DNA from 3 places in the Paenibacillus sp. A14 genome. Region 2 is predicted to be linked to each of the others. Evidence: predicted binding sites of a transcription regulator. Region 2 holds the regulator's gene; each other region holds the start of a gene.

Region 1 (6,482 bases), on a different contig from region 2:
CTGCTTGGCATCGGTAATACTGTCCGAATATTTGCCGCGGTATTGATCGGCAAAGGCATACAATTCTTTGGCATGCCGGAGCAGCTTGTCCGCATAAACCGGGTCGCTGTCCCTGAAGATAATCGAACTTGCGGCGAGCGCCGCGGCCGTTTCCCCGGCCAGATCGGAACCGGGATGCGCCGCGTTGATCTTAAAGGCGGGCCGCGCCATCGGCAAAACTTCCGCGGGTCCCCACCAATTGTGGTCGGCCGTTCCGTTGCCGACTTGTCCCCACAGTTCGTTCGGGGCCGTGTGGGCCTTCATGAAATAATCCGTCGCCCAGCGGATGTTGTCCAATATTTCATCGAGCTGTCCAGACTGTTCGTATCCTTCCCGGTACTCATACACAGACCATGCGAGCATTGTTGCGGTTGAAGCCATCGGAAATCCGAATTTGACATGATCTCCGGCGTCATACCATCCTCCCGTCAAATCATGGCCGACATCCGCGCCGTCCTGCAGTCCCGAGTCGCCGCGCCATTCCACGCGGTTATTCTCAGGAAGAACTCCCGAACGCTGCGTCTCATAGAAATAGATCGATTTCTGCAGCGCTTCGGCGTAGTTGTAATCGGATGCCGCCGCATCGGCGGCAGGAGTGAGAGAGGTCCATCCCGAATAAGTTGTAAGCGCTAACAAAAAGCTGAAAGAAAATATCCCGCCTTTCTTTACCCATTTGCTCATAGCAGTTCATCTCTCCTTCGGATGTGATCCTACTTCAACAAACGAATAGCCTTACATGTCGGAACTTGCTGCACTTCTCTTCTGACTCGTATCGTCATGCTGTTAAATTTGAGTATCACTTGCGCTAGAATAAAAACAGCCCGTTCACCTCACTTTCATTTAAGAGTGAAGGACGCGCTGACTGGGCTTTATAGATAGACTATGGTCCATGACCATAATATACCAAGTAATGGTTTGTATTTCTAGAGTTTACAGTAAAATTTTTCTATAAATAGTATATAATTATTTTCCGGTTTGCTCATTTGCCTGGCGGGCCCAGCTCCGATATGATGTGAATAAGGGATCGAGAGAGGATTGTATGGGATTTGACGGAGAATACACGAAAGCTCTATTTTGACAAAATGACCGCTTATCTGGACGAGCAGAGAAGTCTGCTGCCGGATTTGAACATGAAATACCTGGGCATTGCGCTTCCTTTTCCACAGTGTAATGAGCACCGGGACCGGGTCTTTGAAAGGATAAAACATCTCCGGGAATACGACAAGGATGTCGTGATCGGCGCTCATTTTGATTTTGCGGAGGGTGGGTCGAGGAAGTTCACAAGCATTGTTTTTATAGGAAATGATTATTTGCATCTCCGGCGGATCCATGATTTTATGAAGGAACAGGGCGTGGAATTAAGCCTCAAGAATACCTGTATAATCTACAGGGAATCCACCGATGACATACATAAGAAGCTAAACGGCGGCGCGTCGAGAGTGACCAGCCTAAATGACTTGTACGCGAGCGTGGAGGTCGAGTTGAAACCGCGGAAGCTTGGGGCGGGGTATGATTTTGAACTTCATGTGCCCGATCAAGAGATCGTAAGTTACTGCTGCCATAAGGATGATGAGGAAGGATTGAAACTCGGATCCCGGCTGTTCCTAAGATCGCTGGAGCTTTACTCCACAAAGTTTCTAACCGAGGGGGTGACCATGGGATATCCGGTGGCGGACTGCGGGATCAAGGTCACGAAGATGCATTGCCGGATGTGTTTTTACCGTGATTACTATTATGTTACAGGAGCCCGCGGGTCGATTGAGACGGCTTTGAAGAAGGCGGATTGGCGGATGTACGAGCCGGTGATTGAGCTGGATTTGACCTGCAGCAGGGCTTACTTTGAGGAAAATTCCTGGTTGAACGCGGGGGAACATGCAAGTCTCCGTAAGGAGGGGGATGTCTGCAAATTGACCATGAGGTCCAGACTATCCGCCATAATGGATCATTTGGAGGAATTGCATCATCACCCGCAAATAATGGAACTCTCTATGAAAATAGGGGGTTACGCTCCTCTGGAGGAGAGTGCCCACCCTGTAAACAGGTTTGAAATCGTATATGATATGGATAAATGGAAAGAGGATTTGGACGACGAGAATTAGCCATAAAGACTGAGCTATTGATTAGCATAAAAGACATCGACGGGAAGTGTTCTTATCACACTCTTGCTCAACGCCAATGGTTTAATTGAATTTAACGGGAATTCCTCACGGTAATTTGGTGCCTAAGCGGCTGCAGAGGTGCATTAGTTAGAAAACCTACCGGTAATTCGCCTGAAATTGCGTATATCGGCAATTAGATCGCGAAATAGATGGAGATTCTCCAGCTAAATCGGATCCAAGGGTCAAGGGCGGTATATTAACGGGAGGTTTTCCAGTTAATATAGCAGTTAAGTGTGTGCTCCAGCGGCGGCGTTTGATATCTACAATGTTGGATGTTGACGAAGGATGTTTAGTTCAGACTGGATGGCTATTTACTTAAAACGAAGGAACGGAGGCAACGGGAATGAGAGAAGAGTTGATCGCCCAATTGGAGGCGTGGCACGAAGAAGATCAGTTTGAAGAAATCGTCCGTGCAATCGGGGAGGTCCCCGCGGAGGAGCGCGACTATACTCTGGTCAGTCATCTGGGCCGGGCGCTGAACAACCTCGAGCGGTATGAAGAGGCGGTGGAGCAGTTCCTGACGGTGGCGGAAGAGGGGCAAGAAGACCCGCTTTGGCATTATCGGATCGGACTGGCCTACTACTATTTGGAGCGGTATGAAGAGGCTTTGCGCGCTTTTGAAGCCGCGGACCGGCTGGACCCCGGCGATGAGGACACGCAGGAATTCCTCGGCTGGATCCGGGACAGGCTGGCCGAGGACGCGTCGGCCGAGGAGTCTGCGGAGGTACCAGCGGAGGAATCTGCGGCGGCGATGCCTGACGGAGGCGAGGAGCGCAAGCCTAACGAGGCGGCCAAACCGGCCGCCGGACTGGCCGCTGCCGGTACCGGCATGGCGGGCTTTTGGGATGACAGCGCGGAGGCGCTGGAGAAGTATGTGTCCGAGCCGCCGACGGACGATTTGGTGGCTTCCGTGGAGGAAGAGCTGGTCTTCCGCCTGCCGGCCTACTACGTGCAAATGATGAAACAGCATAACGGAGGCGTTCCCCGCCAGCGGTTTTTCCCGGTGGACCCGTCCGAATCGGGCGCGGGCAGGGAAACGGTCGAAATCGCGGGAATTCTGGGTATCGGCCGGACGAAGAAGCACTCGTTGTGCGGCGAAGCGGGCAGCCGGACGCTGATCGAGCAAGGGGGATATCCCGAAATCGGGGTTGTCATTTGTGACTGCCCTTCCGCGTATGAAGTGGTGATGCTGGATTACCGGGAATCGGGAAATGACCGCGAGCCCGAAGTGGTCCATGTGGACAAAAAAGAGAACAACCGCATCACCCGGCTCGCCCCCGACTTCGAAACCTTTATCCGCGGCTTGGCGAATGCGGAGCAGGCGTAAGAAAGCTAAAATATAATAGGGGGTAGCAAGCCCGCCCCGATTCGGGCGGGTTGTTTTCCTTCCTGACCGGAGCTAAATAAGTAACCTTTGAAAAGGAGGTCGGCATGCCACCATTAATCTATAAACAAATTATCGATGACCTGAAAAAGAACATCCACGCGGGTCGGTACCCGGACCTGAGATTGCCGGACGAGCGGAGCCTTAGCGAGACGTACCGGGTGAGCCGCAGCTCCGTGAAACGGGCGCTGGCGAAGATGGAGAGCGACGGGATTATTTTTAAGAAGCGCGGCTCCGGGACCTTCATCAATCCGCTGTATCTCAAGAACGAATCGATCTTTAATTACGAGGGTTCGAATCTGGGCGTGACGGACAATTTTCAGATGGACGGAAAAAAGCCGAAAGTCAAAGTGCTGAGCTTCGAGGTGATCTCCCCGACGGAGGAGCTGCAGCGCGATTTGTTTCTGGAACCGCACGATTTTGTATACAAAATCGTGCGTCTGCGCCTGTTCGATGAGGAGCCGTTTATGATTGAGACCGGCTACATCCCGATCAAAATCGTGCAAAATTTGAACCAGACGATTATCGAAGGCTCGATCTTCAACTACTTGGAAGAAGCGCACAATATGGCCGTAACCAAGTCCTTTCTGTCGATATTCGCGGAGCCTTCCCGGCCGGAAGACCGGGGACTGCTGAACTTGCAGGAGAACGAGCCCGTCGGCATCATGGAAGGGGTTTTTTTCCTCGATAACGGAACGCCGTTCGAATTTTCCCATATGCGCTTCCACTACAAATATATGAAATTCAATACATTTGTATCGGTGCAACGATAAGACTGAAACTTTGGTTTCGGTCTTATTTTTTTTGGGGACTGGCACGACCAATGTTCATATTATGTTCATCTTTTCACAAAATTGGACCGTATCATTTTTTGAAAAAGTCGTTATGATAGATACATAGGTGAAATGTTTCACAAACGAACGAACACAGAGATAGGAGTGAATGACATGGGAGTACCCATCGCACAACTGGACTACTTGTCGAAAACGTATTTGGAGAAGCTGGACGCTTATTGGCGCGCCGCGAACTTTATTTCCGTCGGTCAACTGTATTTGAAGGATAATCCGCTGTTAAGGGAACCTTTGAAAGCTTCGGACGTGAAGATTAAGCCGATCGGGCACTGGGGGACCATTCCCGGGCAGAACTTTATTTATGCGCACTTAAACCGGATCATCACGAAGTACGATCTCAACATGTTCTACATCGAAGGCCCGGGCCATGGGGGCCAGGTTATGGTGTCCAATTCGTACCTTGACGGCAGCTATACGGAAATTTACCCCGAAATCACGCAGGATATCCCCGGCTTGAAAAAGCTGTACAAGCAATTTTCGTTCCCGGGCGGCGTAGCCTCCCATGCGGCTCCGGAGACGCCGGGATCGATCCATGAAGGCGGCGAACTGGGGTATTCGCTTTCCCACGGCGTCGGCGCGATTTTGGATAACCCGGATTTGATTTCCGCGGTCGTGGTGGGCGATGGCGAGGCGGAAACCGGACCTCTGGCCGCTTCGTGGTTCTCCAACCGGTTCATCAATCCGATTACGGATGGTGCGGTGCTGCCGATTCTGCATCTGAACGGCTTCAAAATCAGCAACCCTACGATCCTTTCCCGTCAATCGAAAGAGGAGATTACGGCCTATTTTAAAGGGATGGGTTGGGAGCCTTATTTTGTCGAAGGGGAAGACCCCACGCGGATGCATAAGGAAATGGCTCTCGTGCTGGACGTGATCATTGAGCGGATTCATAGCATTCAGAGTCATGCGCGCAAAAACAACGATCCGACCCGTCCGGCCTGGCCGATGCTTGTGTTCCGCAGCCCTAAAGGTTGGACGGGGCCGAAGGAATGGGCCGGCGTGCCGAACGAAAACTCCTTCCGGGCCCACCAGGTTCCGATTCCGGCGGATCAAAAGAACATGCAGCATGCTCCGGCTTTGCTGGAATGGATGAACAGCTACCGTCCCGAAGAGTTGTTCGACGCAAACGGGGGCTTGAAAGCCGAGATCGCCGAAATCCTGCCGAAGGGCGAACGGCGGATGGGCAAAAATCCGGTCACCGATGCCGGCAAACTCGTGAAAGACTTGCGCTTGCCGGATTTCCGCAACTATGCGCTGGATAACTCCGTTCCGGGCAAAGTAATTGCGCAGGATATGGCCGTGCTGGGCAAATACATCGCCGAGGTGGTGCGGATCAACGAGGAGAACCGGAACTTCCGCATCTTCGGGCCCGATGAAACGATGTCGAACCGGTTGGGCCCGGTGTTTGAGGTCACCAAACGCCAATGGCTGGACGCCATCAAAGAACCGAACGACGAGTTCCTGGCGCCTTACGGCCGCGTTATCGATTCCCAACTGTCCGAGCACCAGGCGGAAGGCCTGCTCGAAGGTTACGTCCTGACGGGCCGCCATGGATTCTTCGCCAGCTATGAAGCGTTCCTGCGGGTGGTCGATTCGATGCTGACCCAGCATTTCAAATGGCTGCGCAAGGCGACCGATCAAGGCTGGCGCGCGGACATTCCTTCGCTCAACGTCGTGGCCACGTCGACGGTGTTCCAGCAGGACCATAACGGCTACACGCACCAGGATCCGGGCTTGCTGGGCCATCTGGCCGACAAGAAGCCGGAATTTATCCGGGAGTATTTGCCGGCGGACGCCAATACGTTGCTGGCCGTGTTCGACACGGTGCTGAACGACCGCCAGAAGATCAACCTGATCGTCTCGTCCAAGCACCCGCGTCCGCAATGGTTCACGGCGGAAGAGGCGCAGGAGCTGGTGGAGAAAGGCTTGAAGGTGATCGACTGGGCCAGCACGGATCAAGGCGGGGAGCCGGATATCGTCTTCGCTTCCGCCGGCACCGAGCCGACGATCGAAAGCCTGGCGGCGATCTCGATTCTGCATGAGAAGCTG
Region 2 (6,482 bases):
GACGGAGGCCAACCTGAATTATGTGGGCAGCATAACGATTGATGAGGATCTGATGGAATCGGCGGATCTGTTGGAGAACGAAAAGGTGCAGATCGTCAACAACAATAACGGCGCCCGTCTGGAAACCTATGTTATCCCGGGGCCGCGCGGCAGCGGGGTCATCTGCCTGAACGGCGCTGCGGCCCGGCTGGTTCAACCCGGTGATCAGGTGATCATCATTTCTTATGCGATGCTGTCCGCCGAGGAAGTGCGGAGCCATAAGCCAACCGTCGTGTTTGTCGACTCGGGCAACCGGCCCGTCGAGAAAGCGACTCAGGAACTGCATGCCACGGTGCGATAAGGCTCTTCAAGCCGCAAGCAATTAATCCCTTCGGGAATGAAATGTCCGCCTTCAACAAAAAATGAACGTAAGGCTCGCACTGACTTCATTTTGTTAGGGGTGAATGGTGATGATGTTTCAGCACATGTTTGCGGAAATGAATGAGATGTTGGATGAGGTTATTCAGTTCTATCCAATAGCCCATGGCACCCAGAAACAGGATTTGGCAAAGAAATGGCATTTGCTTCAGCAGATGAGCGATGGAATTATCGAAGAGTGGCTGAGCTTTGAAGAGAAGATGGGCTTGTTGCGCCAGAGTTCTGCAGGCCCCCAAGGCGATTTTGCCGCTAAGCTGCCCGAAATGGATTGCGATGCGTTTGTCAAAGGACAGGGGTATTACAAACTGATGATGTTTCCGCAGGCGCTTACCCACTTTAAACAGGCATTGGAACAGTTTCCGGAAAGCCCCTCGGCGCGAACGTATTTGGCAATGTGCCATCTGCATATGGAGGAAACCGATGAGGCGATTCCGCACTTTTGGCGGGTGCTGGAAGGGACGGAGAATAAACGGCTAAGGTCGATTATTTACAACGCCCTGGGCTGCATCGAGGCGCAAAGAGGCGGCCGCGCCAAGGCCAAGGAGTATTTTACCCTGGCGCACTATCATGATCCTTCGTTGGCCGAGCCGCTTTCGAACTTGGAAGCCTGCATGCGAAGCACCGGAAAGCTGAAGTACGGGAATGAACTGACCTCCCTCCTTTAAAATGAACTTATCTTGATTTAGCGTAATTTGATGTACTCGGAAGAAACGGTGTGTCCCGGGATCGCGGGAGACATCGTTTTTTTCTGGAAGGAGGCCTCCCGTCCGCTTCACGCAATTTTCAAATCGGATCACTTCTGTTATGCTGTAAAAGAGACTGGAACGAAAGGGACTTAGGAATCAATGAAATATGCCGTACTCGATTTTGAAACGACAGGAAACCAGTCCTCTGATGAAATTATTCAAGTAGGGCTTGCCATTATAGATGAAGAACAGAATATTTCCCAAGTGTATCGTTCCTTTGTCAAACCGGGAATCCCGATTCCGCCGTTTATTACGAACCTGACGGGAATTACGGAAGAGGATGTCAAGGATGCGCCGGAACTGGATGAAGTGATGGTGGACCTGGTTCCGCTCTTGAACGATGCCGTACTCGTCGGCCATAACGTAGCCTTTGATTTCAATTATTTGCAGAGCGCGCTCGATAAGACAGGGTATTTGCCCTTTACCGGGCGGATTCTCGATACGATGGATTTCTTGAAAATCTTCTTTCCTTCGCTGACAACCTATCAACTGGGGATGGTCGCTGTCGAGTTCGGCGTAGAGCATGAGCGCCCCCATCAGGCCGACAGCGACGCTTTGGCCACAGCACTGATCTTCCTGAAGTGTCTGGAGGAGCTGGAAGGGCTGCCGCTTCTGGTGGTTCAGCGTTTGGCCGACCTGTTCGCCGGCGAGGATAGCGACCTCGGCTGGTTCTTCGACGCCATGCTTCAGGAGAGAGAGCGGGAAGGAGAGCCGAGCCCGGACGGTTTTGTGTATTACCGCCAGTTTGCGCTCCAGGTTGAGGACTGGATGGATATCGAGCCGGCCAGGAATGGCCTTTCCGACAATCCGCTCAAGGACGTCTCGTTCGAGCAGTTTATGGATCAGGTGCGGGAGCGTCTCAAGACGATATTGCCGGAATACGAGGAGCGCGAAGCGCAGAATATGATGCTGTCCGAAGTCGGCAAAGCGTTTGCCGAGGACAAGCACTTGTTGATCGAAGCGGGGACCGGAACGGGAAAATCGCTCGGATATCTTTTGCCGGCCATCTATCATAGTGTCAAACAGGACGATAAGGTGATGGTCAGCACGCATACGATCAATTTGCAGGAGCAGCTTAGGGAAAGGGATGTCCCCTTGCTTACTGATGCGGTTCCGTTTCCGTTTCGGGCCGCCGTATTCAAAGGGCGGCAGCACTATTTGTGTTTGCGCAAATTTGAACATAAAATTAATAGAAGAGACTTTGCCTCACCTAAGGAAGAGGTAATCACCGCCGCCCAGATGATTGTGTGGCTGGCGCACACGGAAACGGGCGACGACGAGGAATTGAACCTCGGAAACCGCGGCGGGGACTTCTGGGAGACGGTGGCGAGCGAGTCCGATTCCTGCCTCGGCCGCTCTTGTCCTTGGTTCCGCAAGTGCTACTACCACAGAGCGAAGCATGAAGCCGGCGTAGCGGACGTGGTCATCACCAATCATTCCAAGCTGTTTACCGATATTCAGGCCGGACACCAGCTGCTGCCCGGGTACGAGCGCCTGGTGATCGATGAGGCCCATCATTTGGAGGAAGTCGCCGGGAAACACCTAGGGCTCCAAATGAAATATTTCACCGTTGTCCATACGCTCACCCGGCTGTTCAAGGACAGCAAGACAGGCCAATTTCCGAATCTGCGCGTGATGCTGGATCAGTCGGGGAGCGAAAAATCGGCCGAGTGGTGCTCCGTCATCGACGGGCTGTATCCGACACTGGTCGATGTGAAGGAAATCTGGGATCGGCTGGCGGACCAGATGTTCGGCTTAATGCCGGAACGCAGCGACGCGGCGCCCGGGGATCCGGGGCAATTTGTGCTGCGCCTGCTGCCCCAGAAGAAACCGAAGCAGTGGGAGGCCCTGTCTGCGCTGGAGAACCAGATCTATACCGCTCTGGGCGACGTGATCCGCAAAGGGGAAAGGCTGATCGGCGAGTTAAAAGACGATGAGCACGACTACGGCTATGACAGCCTGATCACCGATATCGGCGGGCTGCTGAAAGATCTCGCCACCGAGCGGGAAGCGCTTCGCTTTTTTATCAAGCTTGAAGACTTAAGCACGGTCTACTGGATCGAGAGCAATGGCAATTACCGCAGCAAATCGCTGCAAATCTTTGCGGTGCCGATCGATGTGAGCACCCAATTGAAGGAATTTTTCTTCAACAAGAAGAAAAGTGTAGTGATGACTTCGGCGACCCTCTCGGTCGACAAGTCCTTCCAGTACATGATCGATCAATTGGGGCTGACCGAAGCGGCGGAGCAGGAGCGGCTCAACACCTCTATGCTTCCGTCCCCGTTTAATTACCGGGAACAGGCCTTACTTGTCATTCCGCGGGATTTCCCGAGCGTGAAAGGCAGTGTCGGAGACGACCATTTTGTCTCTACGCTCGTTCGGTCCTTGGCCGATACGGCGATCGCCACCCACGGGAGAATGCTGGTCCTGTTCACGTCATACCGGATGCTGCGGCAGGTGTATGATCCGCTGAAGGAGCTGCTTGCCGGACAGGGGATCACCGTAATCGGGCAGGGGATGGACAGCGGAAGCCGAACGAAGCTGACCCGCCGGTTTCAAGGACAGCAAGCCTCAGTTCTGCTTGGCACGAGCAGTTTCTGGGAAGGCGTTGACATTCCCGGCGAGGCCTTGACGAGCCTGGCAATCGTTCGCCTGCCGTTCCAGCCTCCGAACCATCCGCTGGTGGAGGCGAAAAGCGAGAGGCTGCAGCAAGAGAAGAAGAACCCGTTCATGAAACTGTCCGTTCCCCAAGCCGTTATCCGCTTTAAACAGGGTTTCGGCAGACTGGTCCGGTCCTCGCAGGACCGCGGGATCGTGGTGGTTTATGATACTCGGATCTTGGAATCCTATTACGGTAAATACTTCTTGTATTCTTTGCCCGGACCGAAAATGGAGCATATGCCGTTGGAGCAGATGGTGCCTCGAATTTCGGAATGGTTAAACGCCGGGGAATCGTAAGTGTTCCTCAAATCGTGTAAGTAGGGGGAAATTTGATGAAATCGGAAAAAATTTCGGATGCAGTGGTTCGCCGCCTGCCGGTGTACCTGCGCTTTCTCAATGAACTCAGCCGCCGGGAGGTGCCTACGGTCTCTTCGCAGGAACTTGGGCAGAAGCTGGATTTGAATCCGGCGCAAATCCGTAAAGACCTGGCTTACTTCGGAGATTTCGGGCGCAAGGGAATCGGCTACGACGTAACGTATCTGATCGAGAAAATTCGCCAAATTCTGAACCTGGATCAGCAAATTAATGTAGCTTTGATCGGGGCCGGTAATCTTGGCCACGCGTTGTCCAATTATAACGCGTATGTGAAAGATAATATGAAAATTGTAGCGGTCTTTGACGCATCCCCCCACAAAATCGGGACGCAGATCAACCATATTACGATTCAGCCGATCGAGGAGCTGGTGGATACGGTGCGGAGCAGCAACATCCGCATCGGGATCATCACCGTACCCGATGTGGAAGCGCAGCGGGTTGCCGATCAATTGGTGGCTGCGGGAATCGGAGCGATTTTGAATTTTGCGCCAACCATCCTTAAGGTGCCTTCGGAAGTGCGCGTGCATGCGGCGGATTTCACAACCGATTTGATGAGTTTGGCTTATTATCTGGATGGCGGAAAGGAACATACGGAACATGACGCGAAAATGGCTGATTAAAGACGGTACCTTCGCGGTGCCGGATCAGAAAACCCCGATCATCCGGGGCTATATGCTGGTCGAAGGAGACCGGATCACATACGTCGGAACGGAGCGCCCGCAAGGCGTGGAAGGGGCCGAAACGTTTGACGGCAAGGGGCTGTTGTTTCTCCCCGGGTTGATCAATACGCATGGTCATGCGGCGATGTCGCTCTTGCGCGGCTATGGAGACGACATGGTGCTTCAGGAGTGGCTGCAGGAGAAAATGTGGCCGATGGAAGCGAAGTTTACCGGCGAGGATGTATATTGGGGAACGGCCTTGTCCGTGCTGGAGATGCTAAAGGGCGGAACGACCACCTTTTTGGATATGTACGACCATATGGAACAGGTAGCTTCCGTCGTGGATCAATCGGGAATCCGCGCCGTATTGACTCGCGGCGTAATCGGGCTCTGTCCTCCTGAGGTGCAGCAAAGCAAGCTGAACGAAGCGGTGAGCTTTGCGCGCGATTGGCACGGCAAGGCGGACGGACGAATCACCACCATGATTTCGCCGCACTCTCCATATACTTGCCCTCCGGATTACATTGAGAAAATTGTACAGGCGGCACATGAGCTGGATTTGCCGATGCACACGCACATGTCGGAGACGAGAGCCGAGGTGGAGCAAAATGTAGCCGATTACGGCGTCCGCCCGGTTCAGCACCTGCTGAATCTCGGGATGTTCAATCGGCCGACGCTGCTGGCCCACGCCGTCCATCTGACGGACGAGGAGATCGGCGTTTTGGCGGAGCACCGGGTAACGGTATCCCACAACCCGGGGAGCAACCTGAAGCTGGCCAGCGGCGTAGCCCGCGTGCCCGAGTTGCTCAGGGCGGGCGTTACCGTATCGCTGGGAACGGATGGACCCGCCAGCAACAATAACCTCGACATGTTTGAGGAGATTCGCCTGGCGGCGCTGATTCATAAAGGCGTGTCGGGAGACCCGACGGCGGTCCCGGCGGGAGAGGCGCTTCGCATGGGTACGGAATACGGGGCGAAGGCGCTGTTCCTTGAGGATACGGGCCGGCTCGCCGCCGGTATGAAGGCGGATTTTATCGCCCTGAATACGGAACAGGCGCATTTTCTGCCCCGCACGGACTATATTTCCCATATCGTATATTCGGCGGGACCGAAAGATGTGGAGCATGTTTGGGTAAACGGCAAGCAAGTGGTTAAGCATGGCGCTTGCCTGACGCTTGATGAGGAAAAAGTACGTTTTGAAGCCCAAGCTGCGTTCGAGCGCCTTCTCGGCCGATAAGACGATCTACTGTATGTTGAAACTACGCCGATCGGGGAAAGGAAGAGAAGGTTGAGGAACAGAACCAAGTGGATCCTGCTCTCCCTTCTGATGTTGGGGCTCGTCCTCATCGGGCTTCACCGCTTCTATCTTTTTGTACAGCAGGATCTACGGCAGGGGGAGAAGCAAGCGATTCAGCGGGCGATGCGAGAAACCGGACTGACCGAGGCCGATGAGGTCTGGAAATCCGTCTGGGACCAAGTGTGCTGGGTCGTTCAGGGGAAGGATGAAAGCGGCCGGGAAGTCATGGTCTGGCTGCCGGAAAAGGGGAATCCGGAAGTAAAGCCCCTTTCCGAAGGCGTATCGGAGAGTCAAATTCGCAAGATCATTAAAGACAAATTTCCGGGG
Region 3 (6,482 bases), 180 kb from region 2:
AAGTCTTTCGGATCGAAGCCAAGCTCTTGGAAAGTTTCCGGAATGCCCAGTTTTCTGTTCAGATCGCGAATGGCTTTGATCAAGCTCTTCACGCCTTCTTCCGTTGTGCGGGCCGGCAATCCCAGAATGCGGGCGATTTCTGCATAGCGTTCGTCGGCAACGAAGTTGGTATATTTCGGCCATGCCGCGAATTTGGTAGGTTTCTTGGCATTGTAGCGGATGACATGCGGCATCAGGATCGCATTGGTCCGGCCATGTGCGGTGTGGTACTGTCCGCCCCATTTATGAGCCAAGCTGTGGTTGATCCCAAGGAACGCATTCGCGAAGGCCATACCTGCCAGCGTCGAAGCGTTGTGCATTTTCTCGCGAGCCAGTTTATCGCCGGTCAAAGCCGATTTCTCAAGGTATTGGAACACCAGTTGAACCGCTTTGATCGCGAGACCGTCCGTATAGTCGTTAGCCATAACCGATACATAAGCTTCAATCGCGTGCGTCAATACGTCCATCCCTGTATCGGCCACCGCGGTTTTCGGCAAGCTGTACACGAATTCCGGGTCGATGATCGCTACATCCGGTGTCAGCTCGTAGTCGGCCAAAGGATATTTGGTGTTGCCGTTGATTTTATCGGTGATAACCGCGAACGAGGTTACTTCCGAACCGGTACCCGAAGTCGTAGGGATCGCTACGAATTTAGCTTTTTGGCCAAGACGCGGATATTTGTAAATCCGTTTGCGGATATCCATAAATTTTTGCTTCAGGTTATGGAAATCGGTGTCCGGATATTCATAGAACAGCCACATGCCTTTCGCGGCATCCATTGGCGAGCCGCCACCGAGAGCGATAATGCAGTCCGGCTGGAATTTCTCCATGAGTTCGGTACCGCGCTGTACTGTCGTTGTGGATGGATCCGGCTCTACATCCGAGAATACTTCGATAGCTACAGGCGTTTGGCGTTGACGCAGGTAATGTTCCACTCTTTCCACATAGCCCAGTTTCACCATCATTGGGTCGGTTACGATCAGGACGCGGGAAATGTCCGGCATTTTGGCAAGATATTGGGTCGAGTTTTTCTCGAAGTAAATCTTGCTCGGTACTTTGAACCATTGCATATTCACGGTACGATGATTCACCCTTTTCACGTTGATCAGATTTACAGCCGTTACGTTCGACGATGTCGAGTTGCGACCATACGATCCGCAGCCCAGCGTCAGCGACGGCAGGTTCGTATTGTAAATGTCGCCGATACCGCCTTGCGATGATGGCTGGTTCACCAGGATCCGGCAGGTTGGCATGCGGTCGGAGAACTTCTGAATAATTTCTTCATTATTTGAATGAATGACCGACGAGTGTCCCATGCCGCCGAATTGAACGACTTCCAGCGCGCGTTCGATCCCTTGCTCGGCGTTTTTTACTTTATAGCAAGCGAGTACCGGGCTCAGTTTCTCTGCGGACAACGGGAATTTAGGACCTACGCCCTCGATTTCGGCTACGAGAACTTTGGTTCCGGCCGGTACATCGATGCCGCACATTTCTGCAATTTTAACGGCCGATTGACCTACGATGCTAGGATTGACCGCACACTTCTCGGCGATGATCGCACCGGCGGTCAATTTGGCGGCTTCGTCTTTATTTACGAAATAGCAGCCATTGGCAATCATTTTCTTCTTCACTTGGTCAAAAATCGGTTCTTCTATAATAACCGCTTGCTCGGATGCGCAAATCATGCCATTGTCGAACGTTTTCGACAGAATCAGGTCATTCACCGCTTGATCCAGGTTTGCGCTCTTCTCAATGAAGCAAGGCACGTTACCAGGACCTACGCCGAGAGCCGGTTTCCCGCAGCTGTATGCGGCCTTCACCATCGCCGAACCGCCTGTAGCCAAGATGCAGGCCACATCAGGATGATTCATCAACGCGTTCGTACGATCCATCGAAGGGTTCTCGATCCATTGAATACAATCGGCCGGAGCTCCGTGCTTGATTGCGGCCTCGAGCAAGATCTTCGCCGCTTCCGCGCTACACTTCTGAGCGGATGGATGGAAGCCGAAGATGATCGGGTTACGTGTCTTGATGGCGATCAACGATTTGAAAATCGTGGTGGACGTTGGGTTCGTTACCGGAGTAATCCCCATGATGATGCCCACCGGTTCGGCGATTTTCTGGAAGCTGTCGAATTGGTTGTCTTCAATAACACCTACCGTTTTGTCGTATTTGATGCTGTGGTAAATGTATTCGGTCGCGAACATGTTCTTGATGATCTTGTCTTCATAAACGCCGCGTCCGGTCTCCTCAACGGCCATCTTCGCCAGATACATATGCTTGTCGAGTCCGGCCAAGGCCATCGCTTGTACGATTTTGTCAATTTGCTCTTGATCCATGCTCATGAACGCTTCGGATGCTTTCTTTGCCTTGTCGATCAAAGTTTGGGTGTACTGCTGTGCGTCTGGGGCTGCTTTCGTCGTCGCATCATTCTTAACGGCCATTTCTCTCATCCTCCTAAGTGGGGTTATGGATAAACCTTTTATATATTGTGAATAATTTCACTTTCTGGTTTATCCTTGTGAAGCCTTGCGCTTCTCTTGATGGTTAAAGCATACCACATCCGCTTAAGTTTGTATAGTGAATTTTTTCACGTAGTTTAAAACAATTGCTTTTATTTCATCTTGGTGTTTGTTTTTTCACAATTCGTTTTCATATCTTCCTTACATCACGGGTTTATTCTCCGTCTTGGTTGCCGGCATTTCAATGTATCATGAATCACATGGTTAGTGAAATAAATCAACTTCAAAAAGTGAAAATAGTCACAATGTTGAAATTTCGACACTTTTTCAGTCTTTACAGGCCACTCAAATACGAAGAAACGTTATATAATTAATTTAAATTTTCAGATAAATTTAGGAGTGCAAAGGGGAAATTAAAATGAGTGAAATGGTGAGCGCCACACAACCCCGCGGCAATACTAGCTGCTTTACGGAGCAAAACTTTAACCGGCTACTTGTTACGATGAAAGATAAGACGTATCCCGAAGGAACCCATCTTTTCTGGGAGGGCGACTTTTCCGATAAACTGTTCTATGTTAAGCGTGGCCGGATCAAATTGACTAAATCCACCGACGAAGGCAAAGAGTTGATTCTATACATGTACGGTCGCGGCGATATGGTCGGCCAGGCCGATCCCTTCTTCAGCACCAAGCACAGCTTCACCGCCGAGGTGATCGAGGATAGCGAAATCGGCGTCATCGAGCAGAAGGACCTTGAAATTATGATTTGCCAACACTGCGATTTCGCCATTGACTTCATGAAATGGATGGGTATCCACCACCGCCTGACGCAGACCAAATTCCGCGACCTGATGATGTACGGCAAACCGGGCGCCCTCTGCTCAACCCTGATCCGTCTGAGCAACACGTACGGCGAACAGCATGGCGACAACATCCTTATCAACAAGAAGATTACGCACACCGACCTGTCCAACATGATCGGCGCTACCCGGGAGAGCGTAAACCGGATGCTGAGCGATCTGCGAAAGAAGGACGCGCTGGAATACGAGAACGGCATGATTGTGATCAAGGATTTGGTCATGTTGCAGGATATTTGCCATTGTGAACTATGTCCGAATGAGATTTGCCGCATCTGATTGGACTTCGAAAACAGCCTGGGAGAGATCCCGGGCTGTACGCTGCAGCGTCATCCATTTGAAACCTCAGTTGCTATATGTTTTCAACCAGTCATGCTGCCATTCCTGGAAAGGCTTAAGCTGAATTTCCTCCAGCGTTTTTCCCTCTAGAGACCAATAACCACCCATTAATTCTTCTCCGGATGGATTTGATGTTCCCCCAAAGGGCTTCCCGTCGACTACGTAAACATAAACCTCAACTTTCCCTTGTGCCAGTGGATGATTCTTCACCGTAAACTTTTCAACGTACACCGTTTTACCAAAATAGTTGGAAGGATCAACGGTTTGTAGGCCCCAATAGATCATATGAGGAAGTGTGACTATTTTTTGCTTGGTTAATTGGTAACTATCAACGCGTCCTTCGTAAGAAAGCACCCGATATCCTTTTTCCTCAAGATAGCTTTTGAGAGCGGATTGCTCTTTCGAGATTTGGGTACAACCAACGACTAAAATGAGCAGCAATACAAGCATATACTTCAAGCGCTCCCCTCCCATCGTCGCTCACTCTTATACATATAACGGATTTGGATTCACTAGTGTTGCAGAGAATAAATATCCTTTGACCATAAAAACAGCCCCAACGGATTTATCCCGTTGAGGCAGCCTTTGATATTCATCTATTCGTTTATTTTTTCCGAACTGGCGAGATGAACCAGTAAGCCATGCCGACGAACACGGCGCCGCCCACGATATTCCCGAGCGTGACCGGGATCATGTTGTGAAACCAGCCGGCCAGGCTTACCGTTTCCGGATGGTTCGGCAAGAGCACGGACAAGCTGAGCAACGTCATGTTTGCGACGCTATGCTCATAGCCGCTGGCGATAAAGGCATAAAGACACCACCAGATCAGCACCAGCTTGGAGATGTCGTCCTTAGCCCGGTTCGCCATCCAGATGGCGAGGCAGACGAGCCAGTTACACAAAATGCCGCGGAAGAACAATTCCATTACAGGAGCGCCCATCTTCTTCGCCGCGGATGCAAACAGGAGATGCTCCGGCGCAGCGGTTTTAAAGAGCCCCGAACCTACGATAAGTAAACTTAGGATAACCGCTCCCGCCAGATTGCCGAGGAACACAATCCCCCAGTTTTTCATGGTGTCCCCTACCGTCGTTCTTTTGGCCAGCGTACTTGCCGTAAAGAACATATTGTTTCCGGTAAACAGCTCGGAACCGGCGAAGATGACCAGGGTCAACGCAATCCCGAAGGACATCCCCATGACCATCGTCTGGAACGGGGATTTGGCCGCAGCCAGCGGGGCCCCAACGCTGAAAATCAGGATAATCCCCAAGCCTACGTAAGCGCCCGCCAATAGCGTGGATACGAAATATCTTAGCAGGCTTTCATTCATTTTCTCTTTCTTCTTAACGGCTGCTTCTACAATGGTCTCGACACTTTGCGTAAACATCGTCTCTTCCTCCCCAAGCTCTCTCCTCAAAAATGTACTGCTCTATTGCGGTTGGAGCGCCCCCGCCGCGATCCAGACTTGACCCTCTTCCACCTTCACCGGGATCATTTCCGCACACCCGGTATCCGGGGCCTGGACAAGTCCCGTGGTCAAGTCAATCTTCCAGTCATATAGCGGATCGTACAAATAGTGTCCGGACACGATTCCTTCCGCAAGCGGTCCGCCTTTGGGATGGGGACTCTTGTTCGACGCGGCGAATACCCGTCCGTCCGAGAGGCGGAAGACGGCGATCTGCCGTCCCCCGATCTCCACCACGCGGCCGATTTGAACGAGAAACTCCTCCAATGCTCCGACAGGGTAAAACTCCTTCTCTTTTTCCATGATCACACTCTCTCCTCTCTTTCGCGCGATGCTTATAGTTGGTTACTCATTTCGAGACGGTTGAACAGCTTGCCGCTTTGCTCGTCTTCGCGAAGCATTTTCTTCCATGGATCCTCCACTTGCTTGAGCGCAAATTCAATCCGTTCCATCAACGCTTTACGGTTCTCGGCATCATCCACCACCGCAGCTTTGATGGCATCCAACCCGATACGTTCCACCCATTCCGAGGTTCTTTCCAGGTAGTTCCCGGTTTCCCGGTAGTACTGCATGATAGCACCGACAATTTCAATCAGTTCGTCGTCGGTTTTCACCTTGCAGAGCGAATCCGCAAGCCGCGCTTTAATCCCGCCGTTGCCGCCGACAAAAATTTCCCAGCCGCCGTCGTTGCCGACGATCCCGATGTCTTTCGTGCACGATTCCGCACAGTTCCGCGGACATCCGTTCACGGCCAATTTAAATTTCGCCGGGAAGTCGAGCCGCTCGAATTTGCGCTCCAGCGTAGCGCCCATGCCCATCGAGTCCTGCGTGCCGAAGCGGCAAAATTGCGAGCCGACGCATGTTTTAACCGTGCGCAGCGATTTGGCGTAAGCGTAGCCCGACGGCATATCCAGCTCTTCCCAAACCTTCGGCAAATCTTCTTTCTTCACGCCGATCAGATCGAGCCGTTGACCGCCGGTTACCTTGACGACTTTCACGTCGTATTTCACCGAGACATCGGCGATCCGTTTCAATTCCTCCGGTGTTGTAACGCCGCCATACATCCGCGGAACGACGGTATAAGTTCCGTCCTTTTGAATGTTGGCGCTCATTCTTTCGTTGACGAAACGCGATTCCTTTTCATCCTCATGCGTATCCGGATGCAGCATACCAAGATAGTAGTTGATGGCCGGCCGGCACTTCGAGCAGCCTTCCGGCTGGCTCCAGCCGAGCACATTCATGACCTCTTTGGTAGTTTGGAGTCCTTTTTCCTTAATTTCCGCCACGATTTCATCCCGGCTCAGCGTAGTACAGCCGCAGATGC

The links. Region 2 encodes Rex, which represses fermentation and respiration genes when NADH is low (regulators of the CRP and FNR family bind a similar motif). Its sites were predicted from a motif close to TTGTGAAATATTTCACAA; they were not measured.
Region 1: a site for Rex is predicted at 4,481-4,498, ahead of V4U88_RS06805 (phosphoketolase family protein). Genes of this name have one in related genera too.
Region 3: a site for Rex is predicted at 2,529-2,546, ahead of adhE (bifunctional acetaldehyde-CoA/alcohol dehydrogenase). Genes of this name have one in related genera too.

The regions. Positions count from the first base shown of each region.
Region 1 covers NZ_JBAGJD010000002.1:542,414-548,895, reverse strand. Annotated here, with positions in the region: gene V4U88_RS06825 (glycoside hydrolase family 9 protein) at 1-720, opposite strand, end outside; gene V4U88_RS06820 (elongation factor G) at 1,086-2,138, shown strand; gene V4U88_RS06815 (SMI1/KNR4 family protein) at 2,542-3,525, shown strand; gene V4U88_RS06810 (GntR family transcriptional regulator) at 3,630-4,355, shown strand; gene V4U88_RS06805 (phosphoketolase family protein) at 4,530-6,482, shown strand, end outside.
Region 2 covers NZ_JBAGJD010000001.1:406,936-413,417, reverse strand. Annotated here, with positions in the region: gene panD (aspartate 1-decarboxylase) at 1-340, shown strand, start outside; gene V4U88_RS01970 (tetratricopeptide repeat protein) at 450-1,082, shown strand; gene dinG (ATP-dependent DNA helicase DinG) at 1,263-4,121, shown strand; gene V4U88_RS01960 (redox-sensing transcriptional repressor Rex) at 4,157-4,819, shown strand; gene V4U88_RS01955 (amidohydrolase) at 4,797-6,095, shown strand; gene V4U88_RS01950 (cell wall elongation regulator TseB-like domain-containing protein) at 6,147-6,482, shown strand, end outside.
Region 3 covers NZ_JBAGJD010000001.1:583,791-590,272, forward strand. Annotated here, with positions in the region: gene adhE (bifunctional acetaldehyde-CoA/alcohol dehydrogenase) at 1-2,483, opposite strand, end outside; gene V4U88_RS02895 (Crp/Fnr family transcriptional regulator) at 2,920-3,636, shown strand; gene V4U88_RS02900 (hypothetical protein) at 3,703-4,146, opposite strand; gene V4U88_RS02905 (formate/nitrite transporter family protein) at 4,301-5,080, opposite strand; gene nirD (nitrite reductase small subunit NirD) at 5,123-5,461, opposite strand; gene nirB (nitrite reductase large subunit NirB) at 5,494-6,482, opposite strand, start outside.